Regions from separate parts of the Clostridium thermobutyricum genome, predicted to be linked through region 2. Evidence: a T-box and tRNA genes for the amino acid it is inferred to sense, from the RefSeq annotation. Region 2 holds a T-box; the other holds one or more tRNA genes.

Region 1 (7,900 bases), 1.7 Mb from region 2:
GTTTCGTTTGTAGCGAATCCGAACATCATTCCTTGGTCTCCAGCACCTACTGCTTCAACTTCATCTTTTTGACCTTCTTTTGATTCAAGAGCTTCATCAACTCCCATAGCGATATCAGCACTTTGTTCATCTATTGTAGTCATAACTGCACAAGTATCACAGTCAAATCCATATTTAGCTCTATCATATCCAATTTCTCTTATTGTTTCTCTTACAACCTTTGGAATATCAACGTAACAGTTAGTTGTTATTTCTCCCATTACCATTACCATTCCAGTAGTTACAGCTGTTTCGCAAGCAACTCTTGCGTTAGGATCTTTTGCTAAAATTGAATCTAATACTGAATCTGAAATTTGGTCACAGATTTTATCTGGATGCCCTTCAGTAACTGATTCTGATGTGAATAATCTTCTCATATCATTATTCTCCTTTCAAATCTATAAAAATTTTTTTATAATAAAAAAACTCTTCGATAAGAAGAGAACTAGTTGCCTATTCTTCTCATCTTGTAGATAAAATCTACAGGAATTAGCACCACACATATTAATTAAAATTAATTACTGTAGGTTGCTGGGTTTCACAGGGCCATTTCCCTCCACCTCTCTTGATAAGAGTTTAGTTATTTAATTTGCTTTATTTTCTTTGAAAATTGTAACACACTAAAATATAATAAGTCAACACATTATATATTTAATAAAATTTTATTTGAAAATATGAATTTTTTCTTAAGCAAGATAAACATAGAATATATCTTAGTAGTCAGTTTTTAACATTTATTTCATTTATATATTTTTAATGTTTTTAATATTTTCTCTTTAATATACAGTTTGTAATTTCTTAAATTTATTCACTATATCTATTATTATTACTATAATAATATTATTACATTTATTTAAAAATTCTAATAAAAAAAACGCTAAGATATTTCTTAGCGTTTGGTGGTGGGAGAAGGATTCGAACCTTCGAAGCAAGTTGCAACAGATTTACAGTCTGCCCCCTTTGGCCACTCGGGAACCCCACCTTATTTGGAGCTGGCAATAGGAATCGAACCTACAACCTGCTGATTACAAGTCAGCTGCTCTACCGTTGAGCCATGCCAGCGCACGTTTTCATTTTATTTTTAATGGTGGTCACAACAGGGATCGAACCTGTGACCCCCTGCTTGTAAGGCAGGTGCTCTCCCAGCTGAGCTATGCGACCTTAATTAAATGGTGGTGGGAGAAGGATTCGAACCTTCGAAGCAAGTTGCAACAGATTTACAGTCTGCCCCCTTTGGCCACTCGGGAACCCCACCAAAATTTATTTAATTTACGGAAGACCAACGTCCAACCGACAATAGTTAGTATATATTCATAAAGGATTATTTTCAACCTTTAAATTAGGCTATTTAACAAAATTATCATTATTTTTCTATGTTTTTCTCCAATTACTTAACTTTTATACTTATATGTGATTTATTTCCCTTATTTATATTTGCCAATGATTTCAAAAAATAACTTGCTATCCTCTAATAACAATCTTTCGCTTATTAAAGCTTTAACACTGTTTAAATCTCCACTTAATATTCCTTCTTCTATTTTCATCAAATCTATTGTAGATAATCCACTCAATAATTTATCTACATTTTTTTTATCTTCAATAGACATATTTTCATTTATCTTTTTTACAATCAATTTGTTATTTTCTTTTTCTTCTAATTTCTTAGCTCTTTCCTCTTCTGCTTTTTTGGACTCCTCTTCAATCTTTTTAGCTTTTTCTTTTTTTAAATCTTTTTCTATTTTATCTTGTTCTTTTTTAGAGTCATCTAATTCTTTTCCTACATTTGTATTATCTTTCATATTATTATCAGTTTCAATAACATTTGAAGTGTTTATTGCTTGATTATTTTTTTCAGTTGGTTGCCACCAAACTAAAAAATACATAGTTAAACTCGTCATTATAAAAATCATAAAAACTAATATCTTCTTCATTATTATATCACCTCTTATTTGAATTAATGTCCACTTTAAAGAATTTTATTCAAACATAAGCTTTTTCGTATATATACAAACTCTAGTGAATATATTATCTAGGGGGTGAAATCTTTGAAAAAAATAATTCCTTTTAATTATCCAACTGCTACTAATTTAATTGGTGAATATTTAAAAGAACATATAAAAGAAAATCTCGTTATAGTATGTATTGGAACTGACAAATTTATAGGTGATGCTTTAGGTCCTATAGTTGGAAGTATTCTTAAATTCAACAATTTCCCTTATCCAGTATATGGAACTTTACATGAACCAATACATGCCCTAAATTTAAATAAATTTCTTTCCTCAATAAATGAAAAACATCAAAGCTCTTACATAATAGCAATTGATGCATGCTTGGGTACTAATGTTGGTGATATATGTATTAGAGATCATCCAATTTATCCGGGAAAAGGTGTTGGCAAAATTTTAAAAGAAGTAGGAGATATATCTATAGTAGGTATAGTTTCTAAAGGTGATTCTAATAATTTTTTAACTTCTAATTCTATTAGACTTTCATTTATATATGATTTAGCTTGTATAATTGCTAAAGGAATTCTAAACGCATACAATTATAATCTTTCCGATATTTTAATAAAAGAATTATACTCAGATGATATATAATAATTAACATTTATATTGGTGTTATATAGTAATTAAATTTTATACTATTTAATTACTATACGCCTTATAAAAATTACTAAATGTCTAGTATAATGAATGATATTTTTCAAATAATATTATTAATAATTTAACCTAAATAATATTTCATAACCTATTTATATTTATTAATTTTAAATCAATATAAATACCTTTAATAAATTTAATCTATAAACTATGTCCTAAATAGTATTTTTATATTAAAAGATATTATAAATTTTATTTCTTCTTAATTTTTAATAAAAAAATAAGTGCTAAAAAGCACTTATTAATCAATTAATATAACTTCTCCATTATTTACTGAAGTATCTAATTTATCTATGTATCCTAAAACCATTCCGGTTCCTTCAGCAACAGCCTCAACGGAGTTTTCTGCTATTTTAACTTCTAATCCAGTTTCTTTTTGAATTAGTTTATCTAAACCATGTATTAAAGAACCACCACCAGTCATTAAAATTCCTTGCTCTATTATATCAGCAACTATTTCTGGTGGAGTTTTTTCTAATACTCCTTTGACTCCTTCAATTATAAGGTTTATTGGCTCTTTTAAAGATTCTCTTATTTCAGCCGAAGTTACAGATAAGTTATCTGGAAGTCCTGTTAACATATTTCTTCCTCTAACAACTGCTTTTGAATCATTATCATCTTCATATACTGATCCAATAGAAATCTTTAACTCTTCAGCAGTTTTCTCACCAATCATCAATTTATATTTATTTCTTATATATCTAATGATTGCCTCATCAAATTTATCTCCAGCAGACTTTATTGATGTTCTTATAACAATCCCTCCTAAGGAAATAACAGCTATATCGCATGTACCACCACCAATATCAACTATCATGCAACCATTTGGTTTTGTTATATCTAATCCAGCACCTATTGCCGCTGCTAAAGGTTCTTCTATAAGATGTACTTCTTTTGCACCTGAATTTCTTGCAGCATCTATAACAGCTCTCTTTTCTACTTCTGTTGCCATAGATGGTATACAAATCATAACTTTAGGTGTTGTAATTTTTTTATTGCCACAAACTTTATTTATAAGTTCTTGTAACATTTTTTCTGTAACATCATAATCAGATATAACTCCATCTTTTAATGGTCTAACTGCAACTATATTCCCTGGAGTTCTTCCTATCATTTTTCTAGCTTCTTCTCCAACTGCCAATACTTTACCAGTATTTTTGTTCATAGCAACTACAGAGGGCTCTTTTAATACTATTCCTTTGCCCTTCATATATACTAGAACAGTAGCAGTTCCTAAATCTATTCCTAGATCATTACCTCTATTCCATTTCCAAAACCACATCACTATTCCACCCTTTTCTTTTTTTTGAAAAAATTCTATTTTTTTCTACTTATACTTTAAATTATATATGGAATAGCTTATTCTTTCAACATTATTCAGCAGTTTTATACTTCATTTTAGTAGCTTTTCCACCTCTTATATGTCGTTCTGATTTATTAATTTCTAAAACAGTATGAGTTTGTTCAGCTATTGCAGGGTTTATCTTTGGTAGTCTTTCTGTCATATCCTTATGGATTGTACTTTTACTAACCCCAAAAACTTTTGCAGTTTTTCTTATTGTTGCTTTTGAATCAATTATATATTGTGCAACTTCTAATACCCTTTCTTCAATATAGTCTTTCATTTTGTACCTCCTTAGAGAATTCATCATTGTTATTAGTATTTTTATTAATCAGCCATTTTATTCAAATGACTGATTAATTTGATAACTTACTTTTTAAATGAAAAGTATTTTCCTGGATCAATTTCTTTATATTCTTTATCTTTAAGTTCATACATTCTTATGTGTAAAAATTCACATTTTAATGAAGCACCTAAACTTTGAGCTGTTTTACCAACTTTTCCTATAACTTGACCTTTTGTTACGTTATCACCTTTTTTTACTTTTAAGTTTGTATCTAAGTTACAGTATTCTGTTTTAACTCCATTTGTATGCTTAATTACTACAGTAGTCCCAAACATTACGTCATTATTTTTAACTTCATCAACTACTCCAGCTTCACCAGCTTTTACTTCTGTACCAATTTTTGCAGCAACAGAAATACCACCATACATTTCACTTCTCATTTTGTCTCCTGAGATTATCGCATCATCATAACCTTTGACAATCTTACCTTCAACAGGATTTATAAAAGAAAGTTTTGGTGTACTTACTGGTTTAGTAGAATCTGCTTTTTCCTTTTCAACTCTTTCTGAGTTCTCCATAGCTTGTGAGTTTGCTATATCATTTGGAACATCTAAGCTAACTTCTTTTTCTACTGGTTCTTTAGCCTCATTTCCTTTATCTGCATTTACACCTTTTAAAGCCACTATTCCTGAAATAAGAATTACACATATACCAGTAAATATAGCTATGTATAAGCCTTCTTTTTTACTGATTGAGCTATTTCTAAAGAATCCTTTTATTTTATTAGTTATTTCTTTGATTTTTTGTTTCATTAAATCAACACCTCCTAATTTAAATTGTGTCCTTTTTTTACATTTTTAATCATTTAATCTATTTTTTACATAAATTAAGCAAATAAAAAGGTGATATTTGAGTATTCTCCCAAATATCACCTTTTTATACACTATTTATATTTAATTTTTTTAATTTCTACTCCACTATAATAATGCTTTAGTATTTCATCATATTTTTTTCCTTCTTTAGCCATTACATTAGCTCCCCATTGGCTCATTCCAACTCCATGCCCACTTCCTTTTGTTTTTATTTTTACTTTATCTTTAAAAAATTCTAGTTCACAATTTGCTGAACTTAAATCATATAATTTTCTGAATTCAGTCCCTTTTATAATCGCTTGTCCTATTTGTATTTTTTCTATAGATCCACCTTCTGTTCTTCCTAACACTTTTACATTAGATTGTACATTTGATGAACTAATATTAGCTCCATAAGTTTTATTAGCTAAACTTGCAAATTGTAAATTTGTAATTTCTTTTTCTCCTGTAAACTTAGGAGAAATCTCTTCTCCTTTACTTTCTATAGATTTTAAATAAGGAACAGCTGAAACAAAAACATCCTCAGAATTTTCTGTTTTTCCAGAGCTAGTTGAGAAAAATTGTGGATACTTTATTATTTCGCCATTATAAGCTAATACTTTTCCTTCTGTTTCTTTAACTGCTTTTTCTATTTTTTTATAATTACTATCTGCTACTTTTTTGTCCCATTGAGACTTCCTCTCTTTTTTATTCATGTAAACTTGGCAATGTATTGTATCACATATATCTCCATTTTTAGCTATATCACACTTTTCTTCTCTTTTAGTAAAATAATAGGTTCTCGCTGCTACAGCTTGTGCTTTTAAAGCTTCCTCTTCAAAACTTATTGGCATCTCTCCTGAAACTACTCCTATTATATAATCCTCTAAATCTATTTTTTCTGTTTTTCCTGTATTGCTTCTATATACTTCTAGTTTTTTATTACCTTCTACTGTTATATAAGGATTAGTCTTTTGTGAAATAGTAGTTCCTTCTTCATTTAAATTATCTATGTCTATACTTTTTCCTAGCAGTAATTTAGGTAATATTATTAAACAAACTACTATAACTAAAGTTGTTACTCCTATAGTCATTAAATTTTCTCTAAGGTCTTTACTATTCATAAAACCACCTCCAAACTTCATACATCTATATATATGTCCTTTTTAATTATTTATTCTTACCTTTGATAATTTTATGTAAAGCAAAAAAAACTAGTACAGCTTATAAACAGCTGTACTAGGCTTTATATAGTAACTCTTTCTATATTAACTCCAAGCTTTCTAAATTTTTCTTCTATATTTTTATATCCTCTATCAATGTGATGTATTTCTCCAACTCTAGTTTCTCCTTCTGCCACTAATCCTGCTAATATAAGAGCTGCACCTGCTCTTAAATCAGTTGAATTAACATCACATCCTGTTAATTTAGTGCATCCTTCTATAACAGCAGTTCTTCCATCAATCTTTATGTTTGCACCCATTCTTAATAGCTCTGGTACATGCATAAATCTATTTTCAAATACTGTTTCTGTTATTAAACTTGTTCCTTTTATAGTTGATAATAATGCCATCATTTGTGGTTGCATATCTGTTGGAAATCCTGGATGTGGTAGGGTTTTTATATCCGCTGTAGATTTGTCATATCGACCATCTACTATTATTCCATTTTCTTCTTCTGTAACTACAACTCCACATTCTTTTAATTTTTCTATTATAGGCATTAGATGTTCTTCATTTACATCATTAATTTTTATCATACTATTTGTAATGGCTGCTGCAACCATGAAAGTTCCAGCTTCTATCCTATCATAAATAGGTTGATGAGTAATTCCATGTAAATTTTGAACTCCTTTTATTATAATTTTTCTTGCTCCACCACCATAAATATCAGCTCCCATTTTATTTAAGAAATTAATTAAATCCCAAATTTCTGGTTCATCTGCTGCATTTTCTATTATTGTAGTTCCTTTTGCTAAAACTGATGCCATAATTATATTTTCTGTAGCTCCCACTGATGGAAAGTCTAAATAAATTCTATTTCCTATAAGTTTTTTAGCAGTTGCTTCTATATAACCATGACCTTGTTTTATATTTGCTCCTAGAGCCTTAAATCCTTTTAAATGAAGCTCTATTGGTCTACTCCCTATGTTACATCCACCTGGAAGAGATATTTTACATCTTCCAAATCTAGCAAGCATAGGTCCCATTATAAGAAATGAAGCTCTCATCTTTCTAACTAATTCATTAGTTTCTTCTAACGGATTTATATTATAAGAATTTATAACTAGATCATTTGTTATTTCTGAATATTCAACTTCACTGTTTAATTCTCTTAATAAGCTAGTTATAACTTGAACATCTTCAAGCATTTTTACATTTTTCAAAACTATCTTTTCAGGACACAATATGCATCCAGCTATAATTGGTAAAACTGAATTTTTAGCTGAACTTATATCTACTTCACCTTTTAATTCCTTTGTTTCTTTTACAATTATTTTTTCCATATTTTCCTCCATAATAAATTTTTAGTATGTTGTAAATATTACTGGAGTTCCAATTATAAGTTGTAGCCCTGTATCATAATTGACTAACCCAAAATTCACATTTTCTTTACCTAACTTTATATTTCCTGTATACCCATTTTCAATTTTTAAAATTTTTGCATTTTTAGATTCTATTTTTTTTAGTATATCATCAATATTTCCGTTAAAGCTTCCTTT
Region 2 (7,900 bases):
TAGTGTTTTTTCTATAGAACATATTTTTTCTATAACTTTATTTATATTTTTAATATTTCCGTTCTCATATACTTTTTTAAATACTTTTATCCCATTTATTACTTCACATTTACTTAAAATTTCTTTTACTTCATAATCACTTGTTTTTTCTAAAAGTTCTCTATTTTGATTTTTTAGATTTTTTATATCTTCTTTTAAATTTTCAATTCCTTTTATAACTTCGTCCTCACTACAACTTAAATAATTACAAACTTTTTTTGAAAAATTATCTTTGATTATATAATCATTTATAGCTCTTTTTCCTGCTAAATATTCAATTCTAGTATTTCCTTTATGCCCTTCAGCTCTCTTTAACTTTATACATTGAAGTTCTATTGTTCTACTAGGATGAACTCCACAACACGCATTTATATCCAAATCTTCTATTTTTACAACTCTTATTTTTTCATCTGTTTTAGGTAAATCTCTTCTAAGTCCTAGCTTCTTTAACTCTCTTCTTTCAGGAAATAAAAATTCAACTTTTAGATTCTTAAAAATATTTTCATTTGCATAAGCTTCTGCTTTTCTTATTTGTTCTTCTGTTAATTTTCCTACTATATCTATAGTACTAATCTCTTTTCCTAAATGTATTCCAGCAGTATTTTGATTAAATAACTTAAAAAAGCATCCTGACAAAAGATGCTGAGCTAAGTGTTGCTGCATATAATCAAATCTTCTATCCCAATTAATTTCACATTTTAATCTATGTTTTTTTAATATTTCTTTTTCTACTACGTGATATATCTCTCCATCTTTTTCATATACTTCTAATACTTCAACACCTACTATAGTTCCTATATCATGTGGTTGCCCTCCTCCACCTGGGAAAAATGCTGTCTTATCTAATGTTATATGATATTTATCTTCTTTTTTTTCTACACCCGTCACTTCTGCAAAAAAATCTTTTATATAGCCATCAACATAATATAATTTTTCCATTTAATCACGTCACTTTCTTTAATCTTTTATAAAAAGTATAGCAAAAAGGAATTATATAAAAAAGTATTAACTTTTTATATAATTCCTTTATTTATCTTATTAAACTATAAAAAATGCCGCTGAAACTATTATATATACTGCTAAAAGTTGCACTCCTTCAAGCCAATTTGATTCTCCATCATTTGCTACTCTATTAGCTATAAAAACTGATGCTATAAGTGCCACTAATTCAAATTCATTAAATATTATACTCATAGGAGAAAATAGTAGACTTAAAAATATTAAAATTGGTGCAACAAAAAGTACTATTTGTAAACTTGATCCTATTGCAATTTCTAATGCAACATCCATTTTATTTTTTATTGCCATAATAACTGCTGTACTATGTTCTGCTGCATTACCTATTATAGGAATTATTATTATTCCTACAAAGAATTCACTAAGACCTAAAGCATGCGTCATAGGTTCTACAGCACCTACTAAAATTTCAGATTCTACTGCAATAACAATTGTGGCTAAAAGTAAAACAAAAATAGCTTTCCACATGCTCCATCCTTTTTCTACTTTATGATTAGAATTACCTCCAATTTCTTCTATCGCATATATATCTTTATGTGTAAAAAATGAAAAAATCAAACTTAATATGTATATTACAATCATTATTATTCCAACTAAAATACTTAATCCTTCATACTTTGTATTTAAAAGATTTATATCCATAGTATGTGTGAATATTGCAGGAATTGTTAATCCAATTACAGAAAATAACAACATACTGGAGCTAACTTCAATAATATTTTTATTAAACTTTTGAGTTTTATGTTTTATTCCACCAGCGAGAATACTAAGACCTAACACAAGTAACACATTTCCTATAACTGAACCTGCTATAGAAGATTTTACAACTTCAAATAATCCTTTTTTAAGTGCAAAAAATGATATTATAAGTTCTGTAGCATTTCCAAAAGTTGCATTTATAAATCCTCCTAATTTTGGTCCCGTATAAATTGAAATAGCTTCTGTAGCCTCTCCCATAAGTCCAGCTAATGGAATTATTGCCAAAGCTGCTAAAATAAATATTACAGTTTCATTAAAATTAAAAAACTTAGCTATTATACTTATTGGAACAAATATTAATAGAACTCTTAAAAATTTCATTATCATACCTCTTTTCCATAATCGAATAAAAATATATTTATTTTTAAAGCAAATAAATTATTTATTATATTTTAAGTTTTAATTTATTTTAACTAAAAATATTTTTATTTTTATACTCATATATTTAAAAATATATTATTTAGTATTCTTTTTTTTATTAATTTTTATTCTCTATGAACCTTTTTATTAAGAAATAATAAATTTAAGAAAACTCTTTGGAAACCCTGTATTTGTAATATTTTAGGAGTATTTTTCTTTTTTGATGTTTTAAATTTATTAATATACATTCAAAATTTTTAGTATTGACTATTATTTTTTTCAGATATATAATAAGCACATGCAGTACAATTGCTGCAGTTGCAAAAGATAATTAATAAAGACAATGATAAGAGCAAGTAGAAGTATCTAAGCTTAACAGAAAGTTGCCGGTTGATGAGAGGCGCAAGGACATTTACTTTGAATACGTCTTGGAGTCATGCATTGAACGTTAATTTTTAATTAGTAGGTGTTATCGGATAAGCTTCGTTAAAGCTATTAAGGTTACATATAAATTTTATGTAATAAATTAAGGTGGTACCGCGTGATATAATCTCGTCCTTTGTTATAGGATGAGTTTTTTTTATACGCAAAAACTCTTATTATAATTATTTTTTGTAAATCTTACTCATTTAATTAAATTTTATACATGGTTGGGTGTAAAGCAAAAAAGCCTACAAAAATAACTTTTTGAAGACCTTTCAAATAAAACTAATCATTCAGGAATAACCTCGGAAATTATTCGTGAATAACATCTTTCTCACTCAGGTTAGTTGAATATATTTTCTTCATTAAGATTTTGCTTAAATTAGTCCTTAATATTTGTATATAAATCAAATCACCCAACCTAGTATAGAAAAATATTTGCAAGAATTCCTACAACATTGCAAATACTAATTCTAAATGAAGAAATTTAATAACATTTTTATATAACTCTATTATATTTCTTTATTTAAACAAGGTCAACTATATTCAATAAGATAGGACTAAAATTAAAATTTTATTTAAATTATAATGGAGGAAAAATTATGGAAAACGTATTAGACACACTAAAAGAACGTGGATACATTAAACAATTCACACATGAAAATGAAACTAGAGAATTATTAGGTAAAGAGAAAATAACATTCTACATTGGATTTGATCCAACTGCTGATAGCTTACATGTTGGTCATTTCATAGCATTAATGTTTATGGCTCATATGCAAAGAGCTGGTCATAGACCTATTGTATTAATAGGTGGTGGTACTGTTACTATCGGAGATCCAAGTGGAAAAACTGACATGAGAAAAATGCTTACTGATGAACAAATTCATCACAATGTTGAATCAATAAAATCACAAATGTCAAGATTTATTGATTTCTCAGATGATAAAGCAATATTAGTAAATAATGCTGATTGGCTTAGAGGATTAAACTACATTGATTTCTTAAGAGAAGTTGGTGGACATTTTACAGTAAACAAAATGTTAGCTGCTGAATGTTTTAAAAGAAGATTTGAAGCTGATAGAGGTTTATCATTCTTAGAATTTAACTACATGTTAATGCAAGCTTACGATTTCTTAGTTTTAAATGAAAAGTTCGGATGTAAAATGGAATTAGGTGGAGACGACCAATGGTCAAATATGATTGCTGGTGTTGACTTAGTTAGAAAGAAAAAATCTAAGAGCGTATACGCTATGACTTGTAGTCTTTTAACAAACAGCGAAGGTGAAAAAATGGGTAAAACAGTTGGCGGAGCTTTATGGCTTGACCCTGAAAAAGTATCTCCTTTTGAATTCTTCCAATACTGGAGAAACATCGATGATGCTGACGTTGAAAAATGCTTAAAATTATTAACATTCGTTGAAATGGATGAAATCAGATCATTATGTGATGTTGAAGGTGCAGAAATAAATAAAGCTAAACAAAGATTAGCATTTGAAGTTACCAAATTAGTTCACGGTGAAGAAGAAGCACAAAAAGCTGCTAAAGCTGCTGAAGCTCTATTCAATGGTGGAGTTGATTTAGAAAATGTTCCAACTATTGAACTTTCAGAAGATAAACTTGGAACTAGCTTAATAGACTTATTAGTAGAATTTAAAGTTCTTCCTTCAAAATCAGAAGCTAGAAGATTACTACAACAAAACGGTTTATCATTAAACAATGAAAAAGTTACTGATATTTCAGCTACTTTAAATAAAGAACATTTTGCAGAAGGATTTGCAATGATCAAAAAAGGTAAAAAAGGATTTACAAAAGTTGTTATAAAATAATTAAAATAAATTAATCAACCAAATTAAAATTAATCAACCAAATTAAAATTAATCAACCAAAACAAATTTAATCAACCAAATTAGAAATCTTGTTAATTAATATAATAACTTTTAAAATTATAATCTATACTACTACAAATATACGGATTAAAACCTATCTATTAAATTAGATAGGTTTTTTTATTTATTTAAAGTTAATTCATATCTTCCATATATAATTGTATAAGTAAAAGAGGTGATTTATATTGAATTTTACTATTATAAAAGAAGTTTTTATATTATTTTTAATTATGCTTGTAGGAATTTTTATTAGAAAAAAAAATATAATTTCTGAAGAAAGCATTGGATCTATGTCAAACTTTTTAATTAAAGTTTCACTTCCCTTTTTAATACTATCTTCATTTAATTATAAAATAACACATTCAGTTATTCATAATGCAATATTAATATTTATTTTTTCAACTATAATACACATTTTCCTTTATGTATTAAGTAAACTTTTAGCATTAAAATTATCTAAAGAAAATAAAGCAATTTGTGTATTCTCTAATTTATTTTCAAACTCTGGTTTTATGGGTTATCCTATAATGGCTGGACTTTATGGAAAATTAGGTGTTTTTTATACTGCAATTTATGGAATACCTTATTGTATATTCCTATTTAGTATTGGAATAATACTATTTAATAAAGAAGAAAATAATAAATTAAAAATTATTAAAAACATAGTTTTTAGTCCAGGTATTATTGCTACTTTACTAGGAATTGTTCTTATCATTTTCAATTTAGAACTTCCTTCACCTATACAATCAACTCTTAGTTACATAGGAAATATGACTACTCCACTATCAATGATAATTGTTGGAGCTATGTTAAGTTCTATAAATTTAAAGGAAATGTTTAAAGAAAAGCTTCTATATTATATAAGTTTTACAAAACTTATATTAATACCAATACTAATTTTCTTTTTAACCACAATTTTGGGTGCAACACCATTTATAAGAAGTATATGTGTATTATTAGAAGCATTACCTGTTGCAGTTGTATGTTCAGTTTTTGCAAGTAGCTTTAAAGTAAAGCCTGAATTTGCTGCTCAATGTGTTTTTATTACAACTATTTTTTCTATTATAACAATACCTATAATAATGAATATAGTATAAAAAGGTATCAAGAAAATCTTGATACCTTTTTATTTTATTTATTTATTTTTTTGTCATTATATATCTTTTGTAATTTATCTTGAATTGCTTTTTCTATTTTTTCCATGTACTCTGCAAATACTTTTTTATCATTTAAGAAAGGTGAAAGTACACAAGCTCTTAGCACTGTTACTTTTTGTACTTTATCCCACTCTTCTCTTGAAATTCCTATATTATTAACATATCCAAATGGACTGTCACCATAATCTGGAACAGCAAAATCTGTATGAGAAGTAATAAAATCATTGCTATATAATCCACCTCTAACATATGATGCTTCTTCATAGAAATCATGGTTTAATTGATTCATTTTTTCTAAGTCTGTATTGCCTACTTCATTAAATGCAAAATCCACCATATTAAAGTCTGGTCTTATAAGAGTATGTAATATTATTTCTTTTCCATCAACAACAAACTTCTTATCACTTAAATATTCATATAGATTCATTGCTCCTTCAATAGAAGCTCCTATAAGTCTACCATATCCTGTAATATTAAGTGGTAAAGTTCTATGTGCTGCCCAAACTCCAGCTGCTGTTGCTCCAGCTTTTGACCCTTCAAGCATAAATGCCCCAAGTAATGCTGGAATATCCATTCCTTTTTCAAATACATATGTTGCAAAATAAGAAATTGAATCTCTCATTCTCTTATCTTTAATTACTATTCCACCTGCTGAATATGGAATATATCCCATCTTATGAGGGTCAATAGTAACTGTATCTGCTTCACTTATAGCTTTAAATGCTTCATAAGTGTCATCTTCAGGCCATTTTGTATTTGGATCTAAAATAACTCCATGCTCTTTATATTTTTCTTTAAGTTTATCTTTTGGAATAAAACTAAAGTCTTCATCTAAGAATATTGATCTTGCATATCCTCCATAAGCAGCATCTATATGTACATAGAAATGAATTCCTTCTTTTGCAAGTCTATCTCTAACTTCAATTATTTTGTGAATATCATCAACAGCACCTTCTTCTGTTGAACCAACAACTCCTACAACTCCAAATACAGGAATTTTTTGTGCTGCAAATTCTCTTATTTTCTTTTCTAGAAGCTCAGTATCCATTCTGAATTTTTCATTTACTTCTATAGCTTCTACATTTTCAAGACCAACTCCAATAATATCAGCTGCTTTAAGCCATGAATAATGTTTAGTTTGTGGAATTATCCATTTACCTAATTTAGCTATTTTTTCAACACCTTCTCTTGCTGAATGTTCTTTTAATTCATCAAGCTTATCAGGCACTTTTTCAACTAAATCTAATATTTCTTTAACTGACATATTTAAAAGTTGCCATTCATCTTTTCCTTCTACTAATTCAGGAGCAACTTCTTTCATAGCAAGTGGTAATGATTTAATATTTCTTGCATACCAAATCGCTTCAAGGTTAGCAATTGAACCATCTGCACAAATATGACCCCAACCAATATCATCTTGATATCCCATTAATTTTGCAAAATCTTCTCCAACTTCTTCTTCCATTTGTGAAGTTCCTGGTGAAGATTCATATGCAACGTTATTTCCATTATATAACATAGCCCCAAAATATCCTAATATTGCTGGCATAAGTGTTTCTGAGTTCATATGACCTAAGAATCTTGGGGAATGCCATGGAAGTGATTGTGATCTAAGTCTTATAGATAATTCTTTAAGAACATCTTCCATTCTATCAACAGATTCTTGGAAGTCTTCTGTCCTTTTTTCTTTTCTATTTATTATTTCTTTATCTTCTGGATGATAATTTTTTCTCCATTCACTATGATCTTCAAACATCATTTTAAGATATTTTTCAAATGTATTTTTATTTTCAGATTTAGGTCCTAAAAATACCGCTTTAAGATTTAAATCCTCATTTGTTTTATCATTCATATTTTTACTCCTTTATTTACAACAAATTATCTTTAATTCAAAACTAAAATTTATTAACTTCTATATTTAATATTTTTTTAGAATAAATTAATCAAATTTTTAATGTCTATGATGATCATTCTTTTTCCAACTTTCTTTTTTAACAGCATAAATTATAAATGGTATTATAAAGAATACAACTGATGCAATTACTTGGAATGCAATATATCCTGGACCTTCACCTGGTCCTAGTATTGATGGTGGTATTAAACTTGCAATTATAGTTAATAAAATACCAACTAAAGCAAGAATAGCTACAAACCACATTGTTCCCATTCCACCTAATCTAAATGGTCTTTCTAATTCAGGCTTACTATATCTTAATTTTATTATTGAGAATATCATTAATACATATGCCAAACAAT

What was found. A T-box is a leader RNA that pairs with one kind of tRNA and senses whether it is charged. The one in region 2 lies ahead of tyrS (tyrosine--tRNA ligase), so its partner is inferred to be a tRNA-Tyr.
Region 1: it has a tRNA-Tyr gene. The T-box ahead of tyrS (tyrosine--tRNA ligase) is inferred to sense a tRNA for this amino acid. The anticodon was not compared.

The regions. Positions count from the first base shown of each region.
Region 1 is NZ_KB850956.1:2,256,281-2,264,180, forward strand. It holds gene metK (methionine adenosyltransferase) at 1-416, opposite strand, end outside; SAM riboswitch class I at 499-614, opposite strand; tRNA gene HMPREF1092_RS10505 (tRNA-Tyr) at 937-1,021, opposite strand; tRNA gene HMPREF1092_RS10510 (tRNA-Thr) at 1,027-1,101, opposite strand; tRNA gene HMPREF1092_RS10515 (tRNA-Val) at 1,125-1,200, opposite strand; tRNA gene HMPREF1092_RS10520 (tRNA-Tyr) at 1,210-1,294, opposite strand; gene HMPREF1092_RS10525 (hypothetical protein) at 1,464-1,970, opposite strand; gene yyaC (spore protease YyaC) at 2,076-2,636, shown strand; gene mreB (rod shape-determining protein MreB) at 2,941-3,981, opposite strand; gene spoIIID (sporulation transcriptional regulator SpoIIID) at 4,073-4,324, opposite strand; gene HMPREF1092_RS10545 (M23 family metallopeptidase) at 4,411-5,139, opposite strand; gene spoIID (stage II sporulation protein D) at 5,271-6,302, opposite strand; gene murA (UDP-N-acetylglucosamine 1-carboxyvinyltransferase) at 6,425-7,684, opposite strand; gene HMPREF1092_RS16550 (hypothetical protein) at 7,706-7,900, opposite strand, start outside.
Region 2 is NZ_KB850956.1:533,400-541,299, reverse strand. It holds gene HMPREF1092_RS02385 (alanyl-tRNA editing protein) at 1-978, opposite strand, end outside; gene cax (calcium/proton exchanger) at 1,078-2,136, opposite strand; T-box leader at 2,510-2,738, shown strand; gene tyrS (tyrosine--tRNA ligase) at 3,201-4,427, shown strand; gene HMPREF1092_RS02370 (AEC family transporter) at 4,673-5,584, shown strand; gene tdc (tyrosine decarboxylase) at 5,619-7,496, opposite strand; gene tyrP (tyrosine-tyramine antiporter) at 7,596-7,900, opposite strand, start outside.